DNA from 2 places in the Sulfitobacter sp. 1A13496 genome. Region 1 is predicted to be linked to the other one. Evidence: riboswitches for the same ligand, from Rfam matches in the RefSeq annotation. Region 1 holds a riboswitch; the other holds the start of a gene.
What was found. A riboswitch is a leader RNA that binds a small molecule or an ion and turns the genes downstream of it on or off. The one in region 1 is predicted to bind cobalamin.
Positions count from the first base shown of each region.

Region 1 (5,128 bases):
CGGTCAGCGTCTGTTCGATGTAGTTGTCGACCGAGGCCGGGTGCCGCAGCGCCACGAGGTTGCACAGCCGCAGCGAGGGCAGCTTGCCCTCCTTGCCGCCGCCGCGATGCCAGCCTGCCGCGAAAGCGCCGAGGTCACTGTCCGAAAACGACAGCACCACCAGATCGGCGGGGGTTTGCCCCGGATCATAGGGGGTGTCGGTATCCTCCAACCCGTGGCTTTCGCGAAAGACGACATGCATGGGGGGTCAGGCTCCCAAAGTCTCGCGGATTTTGGCGAGGTCGATGTCGTCATGCTCGGCGATCACCACCAGATGCCCGGCGCGCGTGTCGCTGCCCCAAGGGCGGTCGAACTGCTGACGCACCCGCGCGCCCACGGCCTGCACCAACAGGCGCATCGGTTTGCCCTCGACCGCGACATAACCCTTCACGCGCAGGATGTTCTGCTCACGCGCGAGCCGCTCGATCGAGGCCACCAGCGCATCGACATCCGACACTTCCGGCATCGGGATCACCACGGTTTCGAAATCGTCATGCTCGTGATCGTCATGGCCGTCATGATGCGAAGGGCGCGCGGCGAGGTCGTCTTCGGCGGCGGCGTTGAGGCCGAGCACCACCTTGGGGTCGATCACGCCTTCGGTCATCTCAAGGATCGGAATTTCACGCGGGCTTTCCTCTTCGATCACCTTGCGGGCTTTGGCGAGGCCATCGGGACCGGCCAGATCGGCCTTGGACATCAGCACGATATCGGCGCAGGAAATCTGATCTTCGAACACTTCGGAGAGCGGCGTTTCGTGGTCGAGGCTGTCGTCGGCCAGACGCTGCGCGTCCACGGCGGCGACATCGGCGGCGAAGGTACCCGCCGCCACGGCCTCGGCATCGGCCAGCGCGATGACGCCATCGACGGTGATCTTGGACCGGATCGCGGGCCAGTCGAAGGCCTTGAGCAGCGGTTTTGGCAGGGCCAGCCCAGAGGTTTCGATCAGGATGTGATCGGGGCGCGTCGGCAGGGCCATCAACGCTTCGATGGTAGGGATGAAATCATCGGCCACGGTGCAACAGATGCAGCCATTGGCCAGCTCGACGATATTCTCCGCCGGGCAGTCGTCGATGGCGCAGGATTTCAGGATGTCCCCATCCACCCCCACGGTGCCGAATTCATTGACCAGAACGGCAAGGCGACGCCCGCCTGCATTGGTCATCAGGTGGCGGATCAACGTGGTCTTGCCCGCGCCGAGAAAGCCGGTGATGACGGTAACGGGAATTTTGGCGAGATCGCTCATGCGGTAGGCTCCTGCGGCAGGGTCAAAGGGGGGATACGCGCAAGGCTTTGCTTGCGAAAGATGACCGGGCGCTCGCGCCATGGCACCAGCCCGTCTTGGGTGGCGGCATAGGCGGCGGCTCCGGCAAGGATGTCGGCGGCGTCTTCCTTGGTCAAGCGGCCATAGACATAGGACCATTTGCCCGGCGCAGACAGCGCCACGGCGGCCCCCTGCGAACAGGCGGAAAGACATTGCACCGGCACGATGGTCACGCCCTCGGGCGCGCCTGCGGCGTCGAGGGCGGCATGAAGCTGCGCGCCGGGGCGCGGGGCGTCTTCCTCCAGCACCTCACCGGCGCGGCAGGTCATGCAGACATGTAGGGTTGCGCTCATTGATCTTGTCCCATCGGGTTATGCGTGCCGGGTATGCGCTCCGGCGCGCTATGAAAAGGGGAGGCGGGGCGATTATTCAACCGTCAGCACCTCGCGGGCCGTAATCGGCGCACCGTTCACCGCCAAGGGGCGGTGGTCATTGGCGTTGAGCGTGACCTCCACCGTGACCTCGCCCTTGGGCAGGTCAGCCAGATGCAGCCATGGGCCATAAAGCCGCCCGATCTTAGTGCCGTTGACATAGACATGGGCGTGGCCCTCGCCCGGCTGGTTGTCGCCGCTGGCGTTTTGCGGCGCAAAGGCGAAGCCTTCGGTTTCCACATAAAGGTTGTAGCCCGCCATCGGGTCGGGCGTCACGCGGATCGCAAGGCTAGGGGCCTCTTCGGCGGCCAGCGCGATGGGCTGGCCGTGCATCCGCGCGTGATCCGCACCGCCGTGATCCATGGCCGCATGCCCGCCGCCGCCATGGGCGGCAGGGTCGTCGTGGTCATGGCCGTCGAAGGTCACACCGTTGCTTGCGGCGATGGCAAAACCAATGCCACCGCCAAAGACCAATCCAATGGCGAATAGCGCCAGTGATCTGTCCATTTCGACCTCCCTCAGGCGCTCTGCGCGCCTTCACGTTGCCAAAAGAACCCGGCGAAACTGCCCAGCAACACCCAGGCGGCCAAGCCGATGCCAAGCGCACGGGCGGCGAAAAGCGCGCCGATCTCGGTCGGCACCGGGCCGCTGAAGCTCTCGGGCTCGGGCGCGCCGATGATATGGGGGGCCATCAGCAGAACCGCCGCCCCGATCCACGCGCCCCAACCCTTGCCAAAGGCCAACAGCCAAAGCGCCACCAGCGCCGCCCCGGCAGTGGCAAACCACCAGATCTGCCGCGCGGTGATGTCTGCGGCAGCGACGCCGGGCACTTCGGGCGCAAGGCTGAACCCCGGCGCGAGATGGAAGGCCACGAAACCGGCCACCCCCCAAAGGATGCCCCAGCGGCCATCGATCACCGCGCCGCGCTCTTCGCCAAAGCTCATCGCCGCCAGAAGGATCAGCGCATAGGCGGTATAGGTCAACATGGTGAAGATCAGGCTCAACCCATCGCGGACGGCATCGAAACCGGGCAAATCGGGGTGCGCGCTGACGGGGTCGGCCCCGAAATGCACCAGCGCGCCGGTCTCATAAAGCTCGGCATGAAGCAGCACGGGCTGCACGAAATAGAGTTGCAGCAAGCCGGTCAACAGGCCGGCAGAGGCCCCGGCAAACAGGGCGGAAGTCAGAAAACGTGAAAACATCGCAATGATCCTTAGATGCGAAATGATACTCAGCGCCGCGCGAAACGCGGGTCGAGGACATACCCAGCCTCAAGATGTGCCAAAGCCCTCCCGACGCAGCGAACGGCGGGCGCGGGCAAAACAGCGAAAGGCAGGCATTGATAAATGGCAGAATCACAGACAGCCGGACTGCGGCATGGCAGCCCGGACCCCTGTGATACCGAACGCGGCGCTTAGTGGCAGGGAAAGCCTGTCGCGTGGCGCACGTCATGGGCGGCATCATGCAGTGCTGCGGCCTGCACATGGCCGGTCAGCGCCATCAGAGCCACACCCAATACGGCGGCAAACAGCGCCGGTACGAGTTTGCTGCGCGTGGCACCGGCGGTCTTAATCATCGTCGTCATCTTCAATCTCCTTACCGTCACACCCGACGGCATCTAGCGTTTCACTCGCCTGGCAGGTCTCCTGGCTCGCGGGTCGTGGCCTTTGCCCGCCTTCCCCGTCCGAAAGGACAAGTGGCACGAGGGGCATTGGCTTACCGCTTACAGTCGCGGGGGCGGCTTCGGCTTCAGGGTCGGGCGACCCCTTACTGAATTCCCTTTTCGGTCCCACACTCAAAGGCGCTTTTCGGGACACCAAGCGCCCTCAATTACGCATTTTAGGCCCTTCCTGACAAGCCGCATTTATCGAACCTCGCGGAACCTTATAGCGCATACAGCATTTAGTAGATAAATATGGCCCAACCCCCAGTATGCGGGTTGACCCAAAAGCCACGTGCAGGGCACATTGGCGGCCAGTTTCGATCAAGGGGCGGGAATTCATGAACGACAACACGGTCTCCGCCGCTCGGCAGACCCTGACCGAAGACGTTCTAGGCAAGGTCGTGCGCTATGCCCGCCTGCCGCTGTGCATCACCGACCCGACCCTGCCGGACAATCCCATCGTCTATGTGAATGACGCTTTCACCGATCTCACCGGCTATGGTTTGGATGAGATCGTGGGCCAGAACTGCCGCTTCCTGCAAGGTCCGGAAACCACGCGCGAAAGCGTCGATGCGGTGCGCGAAACCCTACTGGCGCGCCGGGTCGACACGGTTGAGATCGTGAACTACCGCAAGGATGGCAGCCGCTTCCTGAACGCCCTGCAACTGGGGCCTATCAATGATGAAGATGGCAATCTGATCTACTTCTTCGGCTCACAACTCGACGTTTCCGAACGCCGCCGGGTGGAGCGGGAGCACCGGCAACTGGCCGATGACGAATTGCTGCACCGGCTGCGCAATATCGTCAACGTCATGACCGCCATGGTCCGCCTGACCGCCCGTGAGGAGCCGTCCCCGGCGGCCTTTGCCGACAAGGTGATCGAGCGGCTGGCCGCCTTGGGCGCGGCGCATTTCGACACGATTGGCCGCAGCGACCAGCATGAGGTGGATTTCGAGACGCTGATGGGGCCGATCATGCGGGCCTATACCTCGGCCACCGAGGATCAGATCAACCTCACCGGGGCGAATCCGCTAATCTCGCACCGCCTCGTTTCCCCCCTGACGCTGGCCTTGCACGAGCTGGCGACGAATGCGGTGAAACACGGCTCGCTCAGTTCCGATACCGGGCGGGTATCGCTGGATATCACCATCCTTCAGGAGCCTGCCCGCCTGCGGTTTGTCTGGCGCGAGACAGGCGGGCCGGAGGTCATCAAATCTCCGCGCAACAGCGGCTCGCGGATCATCCAGTCCTTGACCCGCGCGGTCGGTGGCACCCTGCACTACGATTGGCAGCCCGAAGGGTTGATTGCCACGGCGGAGTTCCCCGTGGCCGCCCTTGGCGAAGGCTGACCGTCAGACGATCACCTGCTGCGCGGCCTGCTCTCCGACCCCGAAAACACGCTTGTAACGCGCGATTTCATCCGCCGGCCCCATCGCCTTGTTCGGGTTGTCCGAGAGTTTGACCGTGGGCCGCCCATTGGCGCTGACCGCTTTGCAGACCAAACTAAAGGGCGCCAGCGCATCATTCGGCACCAGCCCGCGGAAGTCATTGGTCAGCAACGTCCCCCAACCGAAAGAGACCTTGGCCTTGCCCGCAAACTGCGCGTGCAGCTCCTTGATCTTGTCCACATCCAGCCCATCGCTGAAGATCACCCGCTTGGTCGTCGGGTCCTCGCCACGCGCGCGCCACCAGTCAATGGCCGTCTGCGCCGCCGTGGCCGGATCGCCGCTGTCG
Region 1 is NZ_JBIFFP010000002.1:166,238-171,365, reverse strand. It holds gene cobN (cobaltochelatase subunit CobN) at 1-241, opposite strand, end outside; gene cobW (cobalamin biosynthesis protein CobW) at 248-1,282, opposite strand; gene ACGYLX_RS07535 (DUF1636 domain-containing protein) at 1,279-1,653, opposite strand; gene ACGYLX_RS07530 (hypothetical protein) at 1,726-2,238, opposite strand; gene ACGYLX_RS07525 (CbtA family protein) at 2,250-2,933, opposite strand; gene ACGYLX_RS07520 (CbtB-domain containing protein) at 3,146-3,316, opposite strand; cobalamin riboswitch at 3,350-3,567, opposite strand; gene ACGYLX_RS07515 (PAS domain-containing protein) at 3,733-4,743, shown strand; gene pncB (nicotinate phosphoribosyltransferase) at 4,747-5,128, opposite strand, start outside.

Region 2 (5,128 bases), on a different contig from region 1:
CCTTGTTGACCAAGATGCCCCAGACGGTTTCGACGGGGACCACGACGGCCCCCACGCTCACCGCAATCGACAGCGATGCCAGCAGGATCGCCATGCCGAACAGGCAAGTGATCCACACCCCCCGCGTGGGTTTCCGAGGCGCTATCGATCGCGGTTTAAACGTCATGAATGCTCACTGCCCCCGAAACGCAGTGGCGAGGGTTTTGACCGCTTCAATGTTGCGCGGACCGGGCGTGGCCTCGACATATTCCAGCACGACGAAACGGTCGTTGCGCACGGCGTCGATGTCGGCGAAGGCGGGGTTCTCCATCATGAAGGCGCGCTTTTGATCGGCGGTGACTTCGCCGTAATTGACGATCACGATGACTTCGGGATCGCGCGCGACCACGGCCTCCCAACCGACGGTGGCCCAGCTTTTCTCAAGGTCGTTCATGATGTTCGTGCCGCCTGCGGCCTCGATCAAGGCGTTCGGCATGGCATAGGCCCCGGCGGTGAAGGGCACATCTTCGCCGCTGTCATAGACAAAGACCCGGGGGGCGGTCTCAAGCGGGGGCAGCGCCGTAAGGAATGCGTCGAGCTTGGCTTGGTAGCCTTCGATCAAGCGCTCGGCGCGATCCGAGACGGCGAAGATCGTGCCGAGATTGCGCAGATCGTTATACATATCCTCCATCGAGGATGGGGCTTTTTGCCCGATATGGATGCAGCTTTCGGTGAGTTCGTAGACTTGGATGCCGAAGGGGGCGAGCGTTTCCGGCGTCACCTCGCCGCCGACCTTCATGCCGTAGTTCCAACCGGCAAAGAAGAAGTCGGCATGCGACCCGATCAGCACCTCCCGCGAGGGGTATTTCGACGACAGTTCCGGCAGCGCCGCGACACCTGCGGTCATCTCTTGGTCCAGTTTGTTCCAGCCCGAGATGCCGGTATAGCCCACCATGCGGTCTGCAAGGCCAAGCACGAGCATCATCTCCAGCAGGTTCACGTCATTGGCGACCGCAGCTTGGGGCGGGTGATCGAGGGTGACTTCGCGGTCGCAGCTTTGCACGGTGGTCTGGGCAAAGGCCGATCCGGCGATCATCAGGGCGGCGAGGGTGGTGAGAGTAAGTTTCATAAGAGTTTTCCGTTTCAATCTGGAAGGGCAAAAGAGAAATGCGCCGCGCCGCTGGGGGTGAGCCGCTCGCGCTGCGCGTCGACGCGAAATGTTTTTGAGACGAGATCATCGGTCAGAACCGTATTTGGCGGGCCGAAGCCCTGCGGATAGCCTTCTTTCAGCACCAGCACCTCGTCACAGATTCCATCGGCCATATTGAGATCATGAAGCGAGACGACGATGGTCATGTTCAATTCGCGGATCAGGGACACGATTTCAAGTTGGTGGCGTATATCGAGATGATTGGTCGGCTCATCCAGAACCAAGACCTGCGGCTCCTGTGCCAAGGCGCGGGCGACCATGACGCGCTGCCTTTCCCCGCCCGAAAGGGTGCCGACATCGCGGTGGGCGAGGGGGCGCAGGCTGAGCCGGTCCAACACGCGGTCGATGATCTCCTTGTCTTTCCGGCTGGATGACGAAAACGCCGCACGATGAGGCGTGCGGCCAAGGCGGACGATCTCCAAGACCGTCAGCCCAAAAGACGGCGTCTGTTCTTGCAAGACGGCGGCGATGCGCCGCGCGGCGGCACGGGCGGAGAGGGACCAAATATCCTGCCCGCCCACATGGATCGATCCCGTTTGGGGCGGTTGAAAACGGTAGAGCAGGCGTAAGAGGGTGGATTTGCCCGCGCCATTCGGCCCCAACACACCCAGAACGCCACCCGCTGCGACGGTGAAAGACGTAGAATGCAGAACCGGCTGGCCCGATTTTGCCGGCGCCCAGCTTACATCCTTTACTACAAGATCGGCAGCCCTCATGAGGCGCGCAGGTGGCTGGGTTTCAGCTCGATCATCGCCGCAGGCACCCGCGCAAGGGTGGATATGCGCAGTTTGCCGGGGCGGTCCAGCGAAGAGCACCAGCCGTCATTCAATGTGGCATAGTGCTGGGCGAAGGCCACAAGGTCGTCGATGTCTTCGTCAGGGTCGATATCACCAAAGAGGTAGGTCGCCTTTGCGCTGGCGTGATAGGCCACCGTGCAGGGGCGATCGCAGCCAGCCATACAGGCCACGCCCGCGATCTCGAAACCCTCAGGGATCGCCGCGCCGGCTGCCGCGATTGCGGCGCTCAGCCTCTGGATCAGGTCAAAGCCCGGGCGGCAATCCGTGCCTTTGTGTTTGCATGAGGTGCAAACCGTAATCCTGTGGTTTTGATGCGTATCCATGTCGCCCTCCGCGAACGCGCGGGGGATCGAGCAGCCATGTTCTACAGCAGGGGAGTTTCCCTGTCGCCATCATGTTCTCCTAACCAGACACCCCGTCTGGGTTGAGTTGCAGTTACGGCCCCTCTCGGCGCCGGTGATGGCAGGTCTCCTGACTCGCGGATCGACGTTCGCCCGAACCTTCCCAAGCCTTAAGCTCAGTGGTTTTTGCCGGGGTCACTCACCGCTCACAGTTGCGGGGGCAGTTACGGTTTCGGCGCGCGTTTCTTGCCTTACCGTATTCCCTTTTCATCCCAGACGCCGCTGCGGCGGCTGGAAACCATCGCCATGATCTGTGGCCGAAGAGCCATGCCGGGTCAAGCTGCTATCCCGCCTGTCGCTCCGGCCCATCGCGCCGGGCGCGCAGCATATCGAGGCTCCGGTTCAGTTCGGGGTTGGTCATATCGCGGGCGATGACGACAATGCGGGACTGCTGGTCGTCCTTTGGCCAGTCGCGCAGGGGGACGGGCGGATCGAAAAGATGCTGGACCCCGTGAAAGACAAAGGGGGTGGGGACGTCTTCCAGATGCACGATGCCTTTGACCCGCAAAAGATCGGACCCGCGCAGCCTGACCAGCGTGTCGAGCCAAAGGTCGAAAGCCTCGGCCGGGATCGGTGCGTCTAGCACGATAGAGGCCGACCCGATCCGCGCATCATGTTGGTGGGTTTGCATCATAGGCGCGGATGCCGTGGGCGCGGCGAAGCCTGAGAGGTTGTCGAGCGGATCCGCCACTGGAACGGGCGTGAGCCATTCCATAACGTTGCCCGCATCAACCGCCCGCCGCATACCGCTGAGCCCCCAGAGCGATGCAATCGGGATAAGCCCGCGTTCGGCCTTGATGACGCGCGCCGTTTGATTGAGGTCGCGCAGCCTGCCTTCAAAGGCGGCAAGCGCTTGCTGGGTCACCAAGTCGGATTTGCTGAGCACCAGCAGGTCGGCCATCGCCACCTGCGAGACGGCTTCGAACTGCTGATCCAGCGTGTCCGGCCCATTCGCGGCATCGACGACCGTCACAACCCCGTCCACGCGGAATTTGCGGGCCAGATAGGGATCGGCCAAAAAGGTCTGGAGAATGGGGCCGGGATCGGCCAGCCCCGTCGTCTCGATCACGACGCGGTCGAATTGCACACGCCACGTTTGCCTGCGGCGCTTGAGGTCTTGCAGCGTCCGCGACAGATCCCCCCTGATCGAGCAGCACAGACAGCCCGATTGCATGAGAATGACCTCTTCGTCGGCGGTTTCGATCAGGTCGTGGTCAAGCCCGGCCTCACCGAACTCATTCACGACGACTGCGATTTTGGGGGCCTCTTCGCTTGCGACGATATGATTGAGCAGCGTGGTTTTCCCCGCGCCGAGGAAGCCGGTCAGCAGGGTGACGGGAATGCGTTTGTCGGTGGCGGGCATGGTTTGCGGGCTCTGCTATGGATAATATGGAGAACGTTATAACATCACAATATGTGGTGCAACCCGTAGGCCGATGCCCCGCGCGTGCCAAATCCATGCGCTCAGCGCCCAAATTTTGGCAGGTCCACCTCAAATTGCCCAATCGAAGGGCGTTGTTGCTGCGCCGCAGAAAGCGACCTCGGGTTAGGGCTTGTTGCAACGCGCCCTGAAATTGAGGCTGCAGGGGCCTCGCTATGGGGCGGCGCCAAGGGAGTTGTCCGGCAAGGGGGGCATCCGCGCGCGATAACAATAAACGCTGTGTGGAAGAGGCATCATCGCGTCTTTGCTTTTCCGCACACCAAACGGGGATACCGTCATGAAATTTTCCACCAAACGCACAGTCACGGCGACCGCTGCCCTTCTGCTCGCAGGTTCAGCCGCCGCTGCGGCCTGCGACGATCCGATCAAGGTTGGCGTGCTGCACTCCCTCTCGGGGACGATGGCCATTTCCGAGACGACGTTGAAAGACACGATGGAGCTTCTGATCGCGCAGCAGAACGCCGCGGGCGGCTTGCTGGGATGTGAGATCGAAGCGGTTGTCGTTGACCCGGCTTCCGACTGGCCCCTGTTCGCCGAAAAGGCGCGTGAGCTTCTTACCGTCTCGGAGGTGGATGTCATCTTTGGCTCTTGGACCTCGGTCTCGCGCAAATCCGCGCTGCCCGTTCTGGAAGAGCTGAACGGCCTGATGTTCTACCCCGTCCAATATGAGGGCGAGGAAAGCTCGCGCAATGTGTTCTACACCGGTGCGGCCCCGAACCAGCAGGCGATTCCGGCCACCGATTATTTCCTTGAGGAACTGGGCGTCGAGAAATTTGCGCTGCTGGGGACTGACTATGTCTATCCCAGAACCACCAACAACATTCTTGAGCAATATCTGCTGGATAAGGGCATTCCCGAAGAGAACATCTTCGTCAACTATACGCCTTTCGGCCATTCCGATTGGTCCACGATCGTGTCGGATGTGGTCGAACTGGGCGCGGATGGCTCGCAGGTGGGCGTGATCTCAACCATCAATGGCGATGCGAATATCGGCTTTTACAAAGAACTTGCCGCGGCGGGCATCTCTGCCGATGACATTCCGGTCGTCGCCTTCTCGGTCGGGGAGGAAGAGCTTTCGGGCCTCGATACCGCTGACCTCGTGGGGCACCTCGCGGCGTGGAACTACTTCCAATCGGCTGAATCCGAGCAGAATGACGAATGGGTCGCCGCGTGGAAAGAGGCGATGGGAGAAGACCGGGTGACCAATGACCCGATGGAGGCGCATTACATCGGTTTCAACATGTGGGTGAACGCGGTCACTGAAGCAGGCACCACGGATGTGGATGCGGTGCGTGCGGCG
Region 2 is NZ_JBIFFP010000007.1:1,431-6,558, forward strand. It holds gene ACGYLX_RS14845 (FecCD family ABC transporter permease) at 1-94, opposite strand, end outside; gene ACGYLX_RS14850 (ABC transporter substrate-binding protein) at 173-1,108, opposite strand; gene ACGYLX_RS14855 (ABC transporter ATP-binding protein) at 1,123-1,905, opposite strand; gene ACGYLX_RS14860 (DUF1636 domain-containing protein) at 1,902-2,309, opposite strand; cobalamin riboswitch at 2,430-2,645, opposite strand; gene ACGYLX_RS14865 (CobW family GTP-binding protein) at 2,671-3,750, opposite strand; gene urtA (urea ABC transporter substrate-binding protein) at 4,106-5,128, shown strand, end outside.
Region 2: linked by a shared signal. The riboswitch ahead of ACGYLX_RS14860 (DUF1636 domain-containing protein) and the one ahead of ACGYLX_RS07520 (CbtB-domain containing protein) in region 1 are both predicted to bind cobalamin.